One region of the Vibrio sp. 9-16B-A1 genome, then DNA from elsewhere that is predicted to be linked to it. Evidence: predicted binding sites of a transcription regulator. Region 1 holds the regulator's gene; each other region holds the start of a gene.

Region 1 (3,209 bases):
TTCTTACATAACCCGACCGGATGCTGTTCATATATATGCGATACAATCGCCACATCAATAGTTTACGGAGTACCCGACATGCAAGAGAGCAAGCTGTTTAACGAAAAGCGTGCCGAAATATACTGGTGGCTGTCCAGCCTCTTTGCCAGGGAGATCAATGAAAAAGAGCTGGCGACCTATCACACCCCTGAGATCCGCAGCTTCATCAGCGGCCTGGGTGAAACAGAGCAGCTGAAAGCGTCCACTACCGCCCTGGTTGATGCCCTTAACCGTCTGCAGGACAGAGAAGATGCCATGATCGAACTGGCCGCTGACTTTTGTGGTCTGTTCCTGACCACTGACAAAAACGCCGCCCTGCCCTATGCCTCGATGTACATTGGCAAAAGCGGCCTGCTCAATGATGAGCCTGCCCGGCAGATGGAAGAACTGATGCAGGAAAAAGGCATTTCAATGCAGGAAGGCTTCAACGAACCGGCGGATCACCTGGCCGTTGAGCTCGATTTTTTGGGTAACCTCATCATCCGCTCCAACGAGTGTGAAAAACCGGAGAAGTTCGAAGCATCGCTCCTGGAACAGAAAGCCTTCATTGATGAGTACCTGCTGAGCTGGGTTCCTCAGTTTAAGCAAAAATGTCAGCAGTTTGACGAGTTTGGTTTTTATGCCGCGGTAGCGTCGCTTTTGCATGACTTCCTGATCCTGGACGGACACTACCTGGCGGGCGAATAGGCCTGCCAGACCTTTTTAGCTGGCGTTAAGAAAAATTAATTTGTGTGATGGAAACGCGGCAAAATGACATATTTATGATTGTCAGGTCTCAATTATGAGTCTAGAATTGTGACCGCAAACGATAAAATATGATAAACCATTTGGAAAGCAAGGTAAGCCGCTGTTAGTTAGCGGTTTTTTGTTTTTTAACAGATATGTTTTCAGCCAGGTTCGCTTTTCACGCCAACTTTTCTGACCGCAGTATGGCCTTTTCCCCTGCGGCAGAACTGATAAAAGCGCCCATACGGCAGAAACAGGAACAAATATATGGCCACAATTAAAGATGTTGCGCGTTTAGCTGGGGTGTCCACCACCACAGTCTCGCACGTGATTAACAAAACCCGCTTTGTTGCTGAAGCAACGCAGGAAAAAGTGCTGCAGGCAGTAAAAGAGCTAAACTATGCTCCGAGTGCCGTAGCGCGCAGTCTGAAATGTAATACTACCCGTACTATCGGTATGCTGGTCACCCAGTCAACCAACCCGTTTTTCTCGGAAGTGGTTGATGGTGTGGAAAGCTACTGTTACCGCCAGGGCTACACCCTGATCCTGTGTAATACAGGCGGTATCTACGAAAAGCAGCGCGACTATATCCGCATGCTGGCAGAAAAACGTGTCGACGGCATCCTGGTGATGTGTTCTGACCTGACCGAAGAGCTGCGTGAAATGCTTGATGCTCACGCGGACATCCCTAAAGTTATCATGGACTGGGGCCCTGAAAGTTCAGGTGCCGATAAGATCATCGATAACTCAGAAGAAGGTGGCTACCTGGCGACCAGTTATCTGATCAAAAACGGCCACAAAGACATTATGTGTCTGTCTGGTCAGTTTGAGAAAGCGATCTGTAAAGAGCGTATCGCCGGTTACAAACGCGCAATGGAAGAAGCCGGTCTGCCATTCGAAGAGAAGAACATCATTGAAGGTAACTTCGAATGTGATACTGCTGTCATGGCAGCAGAGCAAATCCTGGCGATGGACAAACGTCCGACCGCTGTGTTCTGCTTCAATGACACCATGGCGCTGGGTCTTATCAGCCGCCTTCAGGAAAAAGGCTTACGCGTCCCTGATGATGTTTCCGTGATCGGTTACGATAACATGGACCTGTCGGCGTACTTCTCGCCACCACTGACGACCATCCACCAGCCTAAACGCCGTGTGGGTAAAACAGCATTCGAGCTGCTGCTGCAGCGCATCAAAGATAAAGAACATGAGCGCCGCGTGTTCGAGATGCAACCTGAGCTGGTTGAACGTAAGTCAGTTAAACGCCTTGGATAAGGCAGCATAATGAAACAAAGCACGCATAACGCGTGCTTTTATTTGGATCAATGTCACACTAAATGCAGACGAGTGTGATGTTAATTCCGCTTTTTCACTATTATTTTTTATATCAGGCTTTCTCCGAAATACGATTTCAAATGAAAACCTGAACTGATGTCACGCACAGGGCAAACCACCTGAAAGGGTGGGACGCAAAGCCACCGGCCTAATCCAGTAACTGAGACGTGTCAGGGACTGGGATGGTAGCGGGGTTGCCGATGGCAAATATGCACACCAGCGCGAGCTCGCGCTATCAGTCATGCATCGATTTGCTCAAATGCTCGGACCTGAATTTAGTGGCGGAACTTCTAAACCGGGACATACAGCATGAACAAACCTACTCTAAAAAACTCGCTGAGACTCTTCGAGAGTCTGGGAACTATTAAATCCCGTTCAATGTTCGGAGGCTTCGGCGTCTTCGCGGACGACGTAATGTTTGCACTGGTGGTTGGCGATACCCTTTTCATCCGCGCTGACAACCAGAAAGCAAAAGATTTCAAACTGGCCGGCTTCGAACCTTACATTTACAAAAAACGCGGCTTCCCCGTGGTCACCAAATACTTCGCCCTGCCAGAGGCAATGTGGCAGACACCGAACATCATCATTGAAGAAGCCACCCACGCACTCGAAATTGCCCGCCAGGAGAAAGAGCAGCAGGCTCAGGCCAAACCTGACCGTCTGAAAGATCTGCCTAATCTTCGCCTTGGTACCGAACGAATGCTTAAAAAAGCCGGTATCTGCAGTGTGGAAGAGCTGCAAAATCAGGGTGCAGCAGGCGCATATAAAGCCATCCAGCAAAGCCATTCAGGCAAAGTGGGCGTAGAACTGTTATGGGCGCTTGAGGGAGCGATCCGCGGCAGTCACTGGTCTGTTATTCCACAGGCCCGGCGTGATGAACTGCTCAGTCAGGTGGGCTAAAAATTTAACGTGAACAAACACCGGCTTGATGCCGGTGTTTTTGGTTGCGCGGTACGTGGTACGTGGTACGTGGTACGTGGTACGTGGTACGTGGTACGTGGTACGTGGTACGCAGTTTACGGGCTTTACCGGCCACCACAATGAAACTCTTTATATCTGAAAGAAATCTCACTGTTTCCCTGTCATAATTCTAAGAGACATAAAAACGGAAT
Region 2 (3,209 bases), on a different contig from region 1:
TGCAAACAACCCAGCCTGCTCGCCCGCCACGACTATATCGACGGAAAATCCCACCATTCATGTAAACAGTGTCACGACCTCGCCACCCTGGATGTCAGATTATTCAACCAGGAAGTACGCTCCGAACGCGAACTTCACGCAAACGCTGCCTGATACTTATACCCCCTATCCCCCTAAAACACCTGTATGACTACTGTATAAACTCACCTTATATACAGTAGTTATACTGTAAGCCCCATAGCTGCTCAATTTACACCCGGCTCTGAACTGCACATTCGCCACTTCCCGGACACAAGTTAACTTCATAACAATCAATAACTTATGACACCTCAGTCTGGAATTGTGATCTGTTCCGGGATCTTTATGCTTGCAATTTAGTCAATTCGGCAGTACTGTTTACATATACAGTATGTATAAAAGGACAGTGGATATGTACTCAAATACCCGTACTCAGCAACAGCAATCAACACCGGCTCATCAGCCTCTGAATCAGGCAACCCGTACTGCGCACTCTACAGACCTGCGCAACAGCGAACCTGTAATGAACCGTCTGGCCCGGTTATCCCGACGCTCCAAATGGGTGCTGTTTACAGCCAACTGTCCAAAACCGAACGCAACCTGGCTGCAGCAGGCCCGTTTTACCACTTCGCACCTGGTTCAGATGCAGCCCTCACGTCAGCTGACCGAGAAAGAGCTGGTACTTAAAGCAATGCAGTCCGGCAACGCCAGCGCAGTGATCGCCAGTGACGCAATCAGTGAAATTGACAGACGTCACCTTAAGCAACGCGCTCAGCAGCTGGGTTGTGAGGTCTATTTCGTCAGCGAGCTGGCCGCAAAGCCTCAGGCCATCCGTTACCACTGATCCTTCGGGGCTCTGCCTATACTGCCAGGCAGAGCCTCTTCTCTGTATTTCTTTGTATACCCGGGACTCTTTCCACCCTGTAGTCGTTCCCGTATTTCTTCCGGTTTTCTCTGTTAGCTTTGATCTATTGGTTCTTCCTGCCCTGTTTCTGCTGTTATTACCTCTTCTGTCGCTAACGATTTGAAGCGCAAAAGGCAAACGTTTGCTTTTTCTCTGGCAGTGTTTGTCAGTTCTGGTATCATGCCCAGCATTCCTGGTGCATTACATCTTGTGCACCTGACTGATTTGACGTTAATCTTCTTATAGGAATGTCGCAATGAGCCTTGCTGATCAAGTACTTGCAGTCAACGATGACCTCCCAATCCGCACTGATAAACCCGTTCACAGTGGTAAAGTCCGCTCTGTCTACTGGCTGACAGAAGCAGACAGCCGCCGCCTGATCAAAGAGAAAGGCTACGATGTCGCTGAAGACGCGCCACTGGCGATCATGGTGATCAGTGACCGAATTTCTGCCTTCGATTGTATCTGGCACGGCGAGAACAGCCTGAAAGGCGTGCCGGGTAAAGGGGCGGCGCTGAATGCTATCTCTAACCACTGGTTTAAGCTGTTTAAACAAAATGGCCTGGCAGACAGCCATATCCTGGATATTCCCCACCCGTTCGTATGGATTGTTCAAAAAGCCAAACCGGTTAAAATCGAAGCCATCTGCCGTAAGTACATCACAGGTTCTATGTGGCGTGCCTACGAAAAAGGTGAGCGTCAGTTCTGTGGCATTGAGCTACCGGAAGGCCTGGAAAAAGACAAGGCCCTGCCTGAGCTGCTGATCACCCCATCGACCAAAGGTATCCTGAAAGGCATCCCGGGTGTTCCGGAAGCAGACGATGTCAACATCAGCCGCCGAAACATCGAAGACAACTTTGAAGCGTTTAACTTCAGCTCTCAGGATGACATTGCCAAATACGAGCAGCTGCTGAAAGAAGGCTTTAACGTAATAAGCGATGCGCTGGATAAAGCGGGCCAGATCTTTGTCGACACCAAGTTTGAATTTGGCTACGTTGAAGACGCCGCCGGTAATGAAAAACTGATCTACATGGATGAAGTTGGTACCCCGGATTCATCCCGCATGTGGGACAAAGCGGCATACGCGACAGGCGACATCGTGGAAAACTCCAAAGAAGGTTTCCGCCAGTTCCTGCTCAGCCACTTCCCGGATGCAGACATCATGCTCAACAAAGAGCGCATGGACGAGCGTGAAGCACTGGCCCGTAACAACGAGCTGCCGGAAGAGGCGCTGATGCAGGTATCAAAAACCTACACTGACATCGCAGAGAGAATCACAGGTCAGAAAATCGTGCTGAGCGCGAACCCGAAAGCAGAAATCATCGATGTTCTGTCACGTGATTACGGCCTGATCGACTGATCACCACATCACACGACATGAAAAAAGGAGACCAGTCTGGTCTCCTTTTTTATTATCTCAATAACTTGCGGCTTTGGCTGTCTCCGGCTCAAGTTCGATGAAGAAATCCTCTTCACCGATATCTGTGATGCGGCAACCGCATTTATCGCGGATCTCACTCTTCTGATCGCTGTCGAGATCATAGGGCATCTTCACCGTAAACTCGGCAATACCCTCTGAGCGCGCCAGTTCAACCAGACGGACGAGGTTGGACTCATCACTGCTTTGAGCTGAAAGCGCATTGAGTGCCCGCTCCCAGAGTTTATCCTCCGGTGTTTTCAGCTCTTCCATACTGTGGCTCCAGGCACTGCCAAACACAGGTGCTATTGACTGCAGCGCCTCCAGAAAGGTCCACTTCTTCTTACAGCTCGCGCCCAGAAAATTGGTGTAATCAAAAACGATTCCATTTGAATGCTGGTGTTCCATACTGCCCCCCGACTTTGTGGAAACTGTCGCTCTTATAGTCTTTTTATTGATGAGCGATATTGCGTATGTATGATAAAAAGCCCCGTCTGAGTACCTAAGTTACTGACTTAAATGTTGATAAATCAGCGACGTTCACTTTCAACATACCCACTATTGACCAGGAATCGCTATATAGCAATATGATATAAAACAATAGTCTTTTATACCCGCTTTGGGGAGGGAAAAGAAATAACCAGAGCAAAGAATTAACACAGCAAGTACATGTTCGAAAAACATATATTTAAATTCACTAATAAAAAGAATTCTACTGCCAGTTAACCAGCTTCAGCCCAAGCCCGAAGCGGGTGTGCTTAAAGTCATGTTCGATAAGGGTTTCACCATAACCGTGGTAAATCTGTGCGTAGATTCCAATAAGTTCGTTGAAGTAAAAGGTATAGCCTGCTTCCATTCCCCAGTTGTTGG
Region 3 (3,209 bases), on a different contig from region 1:
CATATCATCAAAGCACTGGGTGTGGCCTGTCCTGAATGTGGTCAGGAGCTGGTGCTGCGCCAGGGGCGCTACGGCATGTTTATCGGCTGCAGCGGCTTTCCTGAGTGTCACCATATTGAGTCGATGGATAAGCCGGAGCCTGAGCAGGAGAGCAACCATGTTGCCTGCCCTGAATGTGGCAAAGGCCAGCTGGTGGAACGTAAATCCCGCTATGGCAAAACCTTTTACGCCTGTGATCAGTACCCTAAGTGTAAGTTTGCCCTCAATGCAAAGCCGGTTCGCGGCCGCTGTGAAGAGTGTGGCTATATGCTGCTGATGGAAAAGAAAACCGCGGGCGGGTTAAAAGTGGTGTGTGCCAGCCGCAAGTGCCAGCATCCCCAGTCGGGACAATAAGTATTAAAGAGTATTAAAAAAGGCGCCTGATTGAAGGGCGCCTTTTTAGTCTGTGTGTGCTGTCAGCGTGGCAGGGCAGGGAATGCCACCGGGTCAAGGATTTGTCCCAGCTTAACCAGCTCCTGCTCCAGCTGCTGCTGGCTGTCAGCGCAGACATTGATGTGACCCATCTTACGGCCCGGACGCTTCTCTTTGCCATACCAGTGAACATGACAGCTCTGCATCGTCATCACTTCTGCCGGCAGCTGATCTTCGCCCAGAATGTTCACCATGCAGGTCGGACGCAGCAGGCGGGTATCGCCCAGAGGCAGACCGCACACCGCACGCAGGTGGTTTTCAAACTGACATACCGCCGCACCCTGCTGGCTCCAGTGGCCGGAGTTGTGTACCCGCGGTGCAATTTCGTTGACCAACAGGTCGCCTTTCACATCGAAAAACTCCAGCGCCAGCACGCCCGCGTAATCCAGGCTTTCGGCAACCGCAGTAAACATCTGCTTCGCCTGCTCCTGCAGGGCTGGTTCTTCAATCGCAGTCGACAGGCTCAGTACGCCGTTGGTGTGGACGTTTTCTGCCAGCGGGTAAACTGCCACTTCGCCATTTTTGCCACGGGCACCAACCAGCGATACTTCACGGCAGAATGGCACAAACTCTTCGGCTACGATCGCCTGAGTTGGTGTGGCAGCAATGCACTCTGCCATCTCCGGCCAGATTGCATCAGCGTCTGCTGCATCTTTCAGCCGCCACTGACCTTTGCCGTCATAGCCGCCCAGCGCGCTTTTCAGCACCATAGGAACGCCGACTTTTTCAATCGCATGGTCAAAGTCTTCGCGGGTTTCGATCACCGCGTATTTGGCATTGCGTACACCGGCGTTATCCAGCAGTGCTTTTTCAATCCGGCGGTCACCGCCGGCTTTGATGGCGTCTGTGGTTGGCAGGAACTTACCGCTCTGCTCACATACGTCGAGTACCGGATGGGGAATGTGCTCAAATTCAGCGGTGATCACGTCAGCGCTGTCGATGGCGCTCTGAAGACCGTGACTGATCACCTGCTGAGTCAGCGGGTGGACAATGTTTTCACTGCCCACATCAAACGCTGAGACAGAGATGTTGAGTGGTGCGCCTGCAAGCGACATCATGCGGGCAAGCTGACCCGCGCCAAGTACCAGCACTTGCATGGTTATCAGTCCTCTGCCGGGTTTGGGTTGGCCAGAACGGTTTCGGTTTGCTCGTTGCGGAACGCTTCTACCTTCGCCATGACCGCTTCATCAGAAGTACCGATGATCTGCGCCGCCAGGATACCCGCGTTGGCTGCACCCGCTTCACCGATGGCCAGAGTACCTACCGCGATACCTTTTGGCATCTGTACGATAGAGAGCAGGGAATCCATACCTTTCAGCGCGCGGGACTGAACCGGCACACCCAGTACAGGGACGCTGGTGAAAGCGGCTGCCATACCAGGCAGGTGAGCTGCACCACCGGCACCGGCGATGATCACTTTAATGCCACGCTCTTTGGCGCTGTTAGCGTAGTCGGCCAGAAGTTGTGGGGTGCGGTGAGCAGAAACAACTTTTGTTTCATATTCCACGCCAAACTGATCCAGCATATCTGCTGCAAGTTTCATGGTTGGCCAGTCTGATTTCGAACCCATGATGATACCGACTTTCATCTCAAACTCCTTCAAGCGTTTAAATTGGGTGAGGTGATATTTTGCGCGCATTATACGGGGATTTCCTGGTAAGGAAAACGTTTGCGTCATCAATGAAGGTGTTTTCGATACATTTTATAAATAAATAGCTTTGGGCAGCACCAGAATTAGTTTGTACACTTTGGCTAAACAGTCAGATTACAGGAACAGAGACGTGGAGAATTTTGACGCAGCGTTGCAGGCGCTGAAACAGGGTGAAGTCATTGCTTACCCAACCGAAGGGGTGTTTGGGGTGGGTTGCGATCCTGACTCTCCGGCCGCCGTAGAGAAGCTGTTGGATGTGAAACAGCGCCCGGTGGAAAAAGGGCTGATCCTGATCGCCGGTGATTATCAGCAGCTGCTGCCTTATATCGATGAGAGTCAGCTGACCGCGACTCAGCTGGAGACGGTGCAGGCCAGCTGGCCGGGCCCGGTGACCTGGATTATGCCGGCAAGCGAGAGGGTATCCCGCTGGGTATCGGGTCAGTTTGATACCATCGCTGTCCGGGTGACTGACCACCCGCTGGTGCAGGAGATTTGTGCGGCATTTGGTAAGCCGATCACCTCAACCAGCGCGAACCTGACCGGTCAGCCACCGTGCATGAACAATGACGAAGTGAGACAGCAACTGGGCCACACCGGAGTGGTACTGCTGGAAGGAGAAACCGGCGGACGTGATAAGCCGAGTGAAATCCGTGATGCCAAAACCGGCCAGGTGCTGCGTCAGGGCTAGCATCCCGGGCTGAAAAGACTTAAAAAGGATGGAAACGATAAATAATAAGGAAAAGTCATGTCAGCCATAGATAAAGAGTCGGTAAAGCAGTATTTGCTCCGGCTGCAGGATCAGATTTGTCATCAGCTTGAACAGGCCGACGGCCGGGCAGTTTTTGCGGAAGATGCCTGGCAGAGGGAGCCGGGAGAGCGCCTGAGTGGCGGAGGCCGCACCCGGGTCATGAAAGACGGTGATGTCTTCGAACAGGGTGGGGTGAACTTCTCCCACGTACAGGGAAAGGAGATGCCTGCTTCTGCAACGGCTCACCGCCCGGAACTGGCCGGACGCAGGTTTGAAGCCATGGGGGTCTCTCTGGTGATGCACCCCAAAAATCCCTATGTGCCTACTTCCCACGCCAAT
Region 4 (3,209 bases), on a different contig from region 1:
CACGGAAAGTTAAGTGGAAACGGTGGCTTTGAGCTGCCGTTTTTGTTTTTTGGGCGCTGGGCGCTGGGCGCTGGGCGCTGGGCGCTGGGCGCTGGGCGCTGGGCGCTGGGCGCTGGGCGCTGGGCGCTGGGCGCTGGGCGCTGCAAGATATTTCCCGGCCCTGAACCTGGCGTCAAGCCCCATTAGCCAGATGTATCAAAAGTAACTACCGCGATCTCCCCCAGGGCCCAGAGCCTTAATAAAAAACGCCCCCAGTCTCCTGAGGGCGCCTTAATCTCAACAAACGCTGAACCGGTTACGCATAAACCGGCAGGCGCTTACAGATTTCCAGCACTTTAGCTTTGGTTGCTTCGATAACGGACTCATCGTTGATGTTGTCCAGAACGTCACACATCCAGTTTGCCAGCTCTTTTGAGTCTGCTTCGGTGAAGCCGCGGCGGGTGATCGCCGGAGAGCCTACGCGGATACCAGAGGTCACGAACGGGCTGCGCGGGTCGTTTGGTACCGAGTTCTTGTTCACGGTGATGTTCGCTGCACCCAGCGCCGCGTCTGCTTCTTTACCTGTGATGTCTTTATCAATCAGGTCAACCAGGAACAGGTGGTTTTCAGTGCCGTTAGAAACAATCTTGTAACCGCGCTCCTGGAACTGAGCGACCATGGCTTTGGCGTTTTGCACCACACGCTGCTGGTACTCTTTGAACTCAGGCTCCATCGCTTCTTTAAACGCTACCGCTTTACCAGCGATTACGTGCATCAGAGGGCCACCCTGACCGCCAGGGAATACTGCTGAGTTCAGCTTCTTGTACATATCTTCACCCGCGTTAGACAGGATCAGACCACCGCGTGGGCCAGCAAGGGTTTTGTGCGTCGTGGTAGTCACAACATGCGCGTGAGGAACCGGAGTCGGGTACACGCCTGCAGCGATAAGACCGGCAACGTGTGCCATATCTACGAACAGCCAGGCGTCAACTTTGTCTGCGATTTCACGCATGCGCGCCCAGTCTACGATCTGTGAGTATGCAGAGAAGCCACCGATGATCATTTTCGGCTTGTGCTCCAGTGCCAGTTGCTCCATCTCGTCGTAATCGATCTGGCCGGCTTCGTCGATACCGTAAGGAATAACGTTGTAGTGCTTACCGGAGAAGTTTACCGGTGAGCCGTGAGTCAGGTGACCACCGTGCGCCAGGCTCATGCCCAAAACAGTATCGCCAGGGTTAAGCAGTGCCATGTATACAGCACTGTTTGCCTGCGAGCCTGAGTGTGGCTGAACGTTCGCGTACTCACAATCGAACAGCTGACACGCGCGGTCAATCGCCAGCGCTTCCGCTTTATCTACGTACTCACAACCACCGTAGTAACGCTTGCCAGGGTAACCTTCCGCGTACTTGTTGGTAAGTTGAGAACCCTGAGCTTCCATTACACGTGGGCTGGTGTAGTTTTCCGAAGCGATCAGCTCAATATGCTCTTCCTGACGAAGAGTTTCTTCCTGAATTGCTGCATATAGCTCAGCATCATAATCGGCGATATTCATATCACGCTTTAACATCTGTATCTCCTGACTCAGATAATTACAAAGTGGCAAAAAAACCACACAACGACCAAAAGCAAACGTTTTCGTCCCCGTTGAAGTTGACGACATTCTACATAAATTGATCCAGGTCATAAAGTGTTAAAAAACACTTTCATTGTGCAATTTCTTCATGATGACCATTAATCCCTGTCATCGGTGTGGTGAATATGATTAACTCCTGAGCCGCAGGTGTCAACCATCGCCTTTACAGGGTGTAAAGTGTCACTTACAACAGGTTACGACTATTAATTGCCTGAAGCTACCGAAAATTACACTTTTTTCTTACTATCCGCGCCAGTTATTCATGAGAAAACATGGTAAGTGATGGAAAAACACACAAAACGCGAAGACTGGATTGCGATTCTGACCGGCACTTTTGTCGTTGCTCAGGGGGTCTACTTTCTTCAGGCGGCAGAACTGCTGACCGGCGGCACCACCGGCCTGGCGCTGCTGATGACCCACTTTGTCCCGCTCAGCTTCGGTACCCTGTACTTTATCGCCAACTGCCCGTTTTACGCGCTGGCGTGGCTGCGCTTCGGCCCGCGCTTTGCGTTTACCAGCCTGATCTCCGGCGCACTGGTCTCGGTTATCACCGATCACCTGCCGTACGTACTGACCATAGAGAGCGTGAATCCGATTTACTGTGCCCTGATTGGCGGCCTGCTGATGGGACTGGGGATGCTGATCCTGTTCCGCCACCGCACCAGCCTGGGTGGGTTTAACGTACTGTGCCTGCTGATCCAGGACAAAACCGGTTTCTCTGTCGGCAAGAGCCAGATGATCATTGACTGCGGCATCCTGATCGCCTCTTTCTTCTTTGTTTCACCAGAGGTAATCGCGATTTCGGTTCTGGGTGCCTTTATGCTTAACGTGGTACTGGCAATGAACCATAAACCAACCCGCTACGTGGTGAGTTATACCGGTAAAGCGAAGTAACTTAAACCGCCATATCTCAGGGGCCGGTCACTGACATCAGGTTAAGTGCGTCAGGCCCCTCAAGCGTTCAATACCCCCCTGCTCCCGCTGCGCCCAGCCGTCCGACCCATCACCACATTTAGTTATCTTCTCCCTCAACAACTCCCACCGGGTCATCCTGAACTGGATTCAGGATCTGCTCAAAGCGCCGTATAAGTACGCGAACGCCTGTCACCGAGCTTGCCGCAACAATGAAGAGTCGCCACTGCGAGATAAGTTTTTCCCACGCTGAAAGCAGATCCTGAATCGCGCTTAACTTCCGCAGTGCGTGGCTGGTTAACGGGAGCGCGTTCAGGATGACCAGGGAGAGACCTGAAGATAAAGTTCCCTTCTCCACCCGCTTTTCAGAAAGGCCAATAAAAAAGAGCTTTGCAACGTTTCCGCTGCAAAGCCCTGGGCAACCGCCCGAACTCCCCAATTCTCTCCCGTTTAAAACTGAGGATGCATGGCCGGGGGTCAGCCGTGCTCTTTTAATATCACCCGGGTTTCGTACGGGCGAAGAGTCAGGTTCGCGCTGACCGGCGCGCCTTCCATATCACTGTAGTTACCCAGCAGGTAACGCGCTCCTTCCACATCACCGAGTTCAACCTGCGCCTCTTCTCCATAGTAGTTATTCAGGCAAATCAGCGTCTGGGAGTCACTGCGGCGGCGGTAGGCAAACACC

The links. The regulator PurR, encoded in region 1, represses purine synthesis genes. The targets are predictions, from matches to a motif close to TNANGNAAACGTTTNCNTNA.
Region 2: a site for PurR is predicted at 1,053-1,072, ahead of ACVB80_RS13630 (phosphoribosylaminoimidazolesuccinocarboxamide synthase). Genes of this name have one in related genera too.
Region 3: a site for PurR is predicted at 2,129-2,148, ahead of purE (5-(carboxyamino)imidazole ribonucleotide mutase). Genes of this name have one in related genera too.
Region 4: a site for PurR is predicted at 1,601-1,620, ahead of glyA (serine hydroxymethyltransferase). Genes of this name have one in related genera too.

What each region holds. Positions count from the first base shown of each region.
Region 1 covers NZ_JBSDZD010000002.1:214,092-217,300, forward strand. The annotation lists gene torD (molecular chaperone TorD) at 79-726, shown strand; gene purR (HTH-type transcriptional repressor PurR) at 1,033-2,037, shown strand; cyclic di-GMP riboswitch class I at 2,197-2,299, shown strand; gene ACVB80_RS04685 (TfoX/Sxy family DNA transformation protein) at 2,407-2,997, shown strand.
Region 2 covers NZ_JBSDZD010000007.1:249,214-252,422, reverse strand. The annotation lists gene ACVB80_RS13640 (hypothetical protein) at 1-153, shown strand, start outside; gene ACVB80_RS13635 (SulA-like leucine-rich domain-containing protein) at 431-862, shown strand; gene ACVB80_RS13630 (phosphoribosylaminoimidazolesuccinocarboxamide synthase) at 1,179-2,282, shown strand; gene ACVB80_RS13625 (transporter) at 2,340-2,747, opposite strand; gene ACVB80_RS13620 (phospholipase A) at 3,052-3,209, opposite strand, start outside.
Region 3 covers NZ_JBSDZD010000019.1:2,862-6,070, reverse strand. The annotation lists gene ACVB80_RS21975 (DNA topoisomerase family protein) at 1-393, shown strand, start outside; gene ACVB80_RS21970 (5-(carboxyamino)imidazole ribonucleotide synthase) at 456-1,568, opposite strand; gene purE (5-(carboxyamino)imidazole ribonucleotide mutase) at 1,574-2,059, opposite strand; gene tsaC (L-threonylcarbamoyladenylate synthase type 1 TsaC) at 2,253-2,810, shown strand; gene hemF (oxygen-dependent coproporphyrinogen oxidase) at 2,868-3,209, shown strand, end outside.
Region 4 covers NZ_JBSDZD010000006.1:88,273-91,481, forward strand. The annotation lists gene glyA (serine hydroxymethyltransferase) at 296-1,546, opposite strand; gene ACVB80_RS11630 (YitT family protein) at 1,895-2,506, shown strand; gene treC (alpha,alpha-phosphotrehalase) at 3,002-3,209, opposite strand, start outside.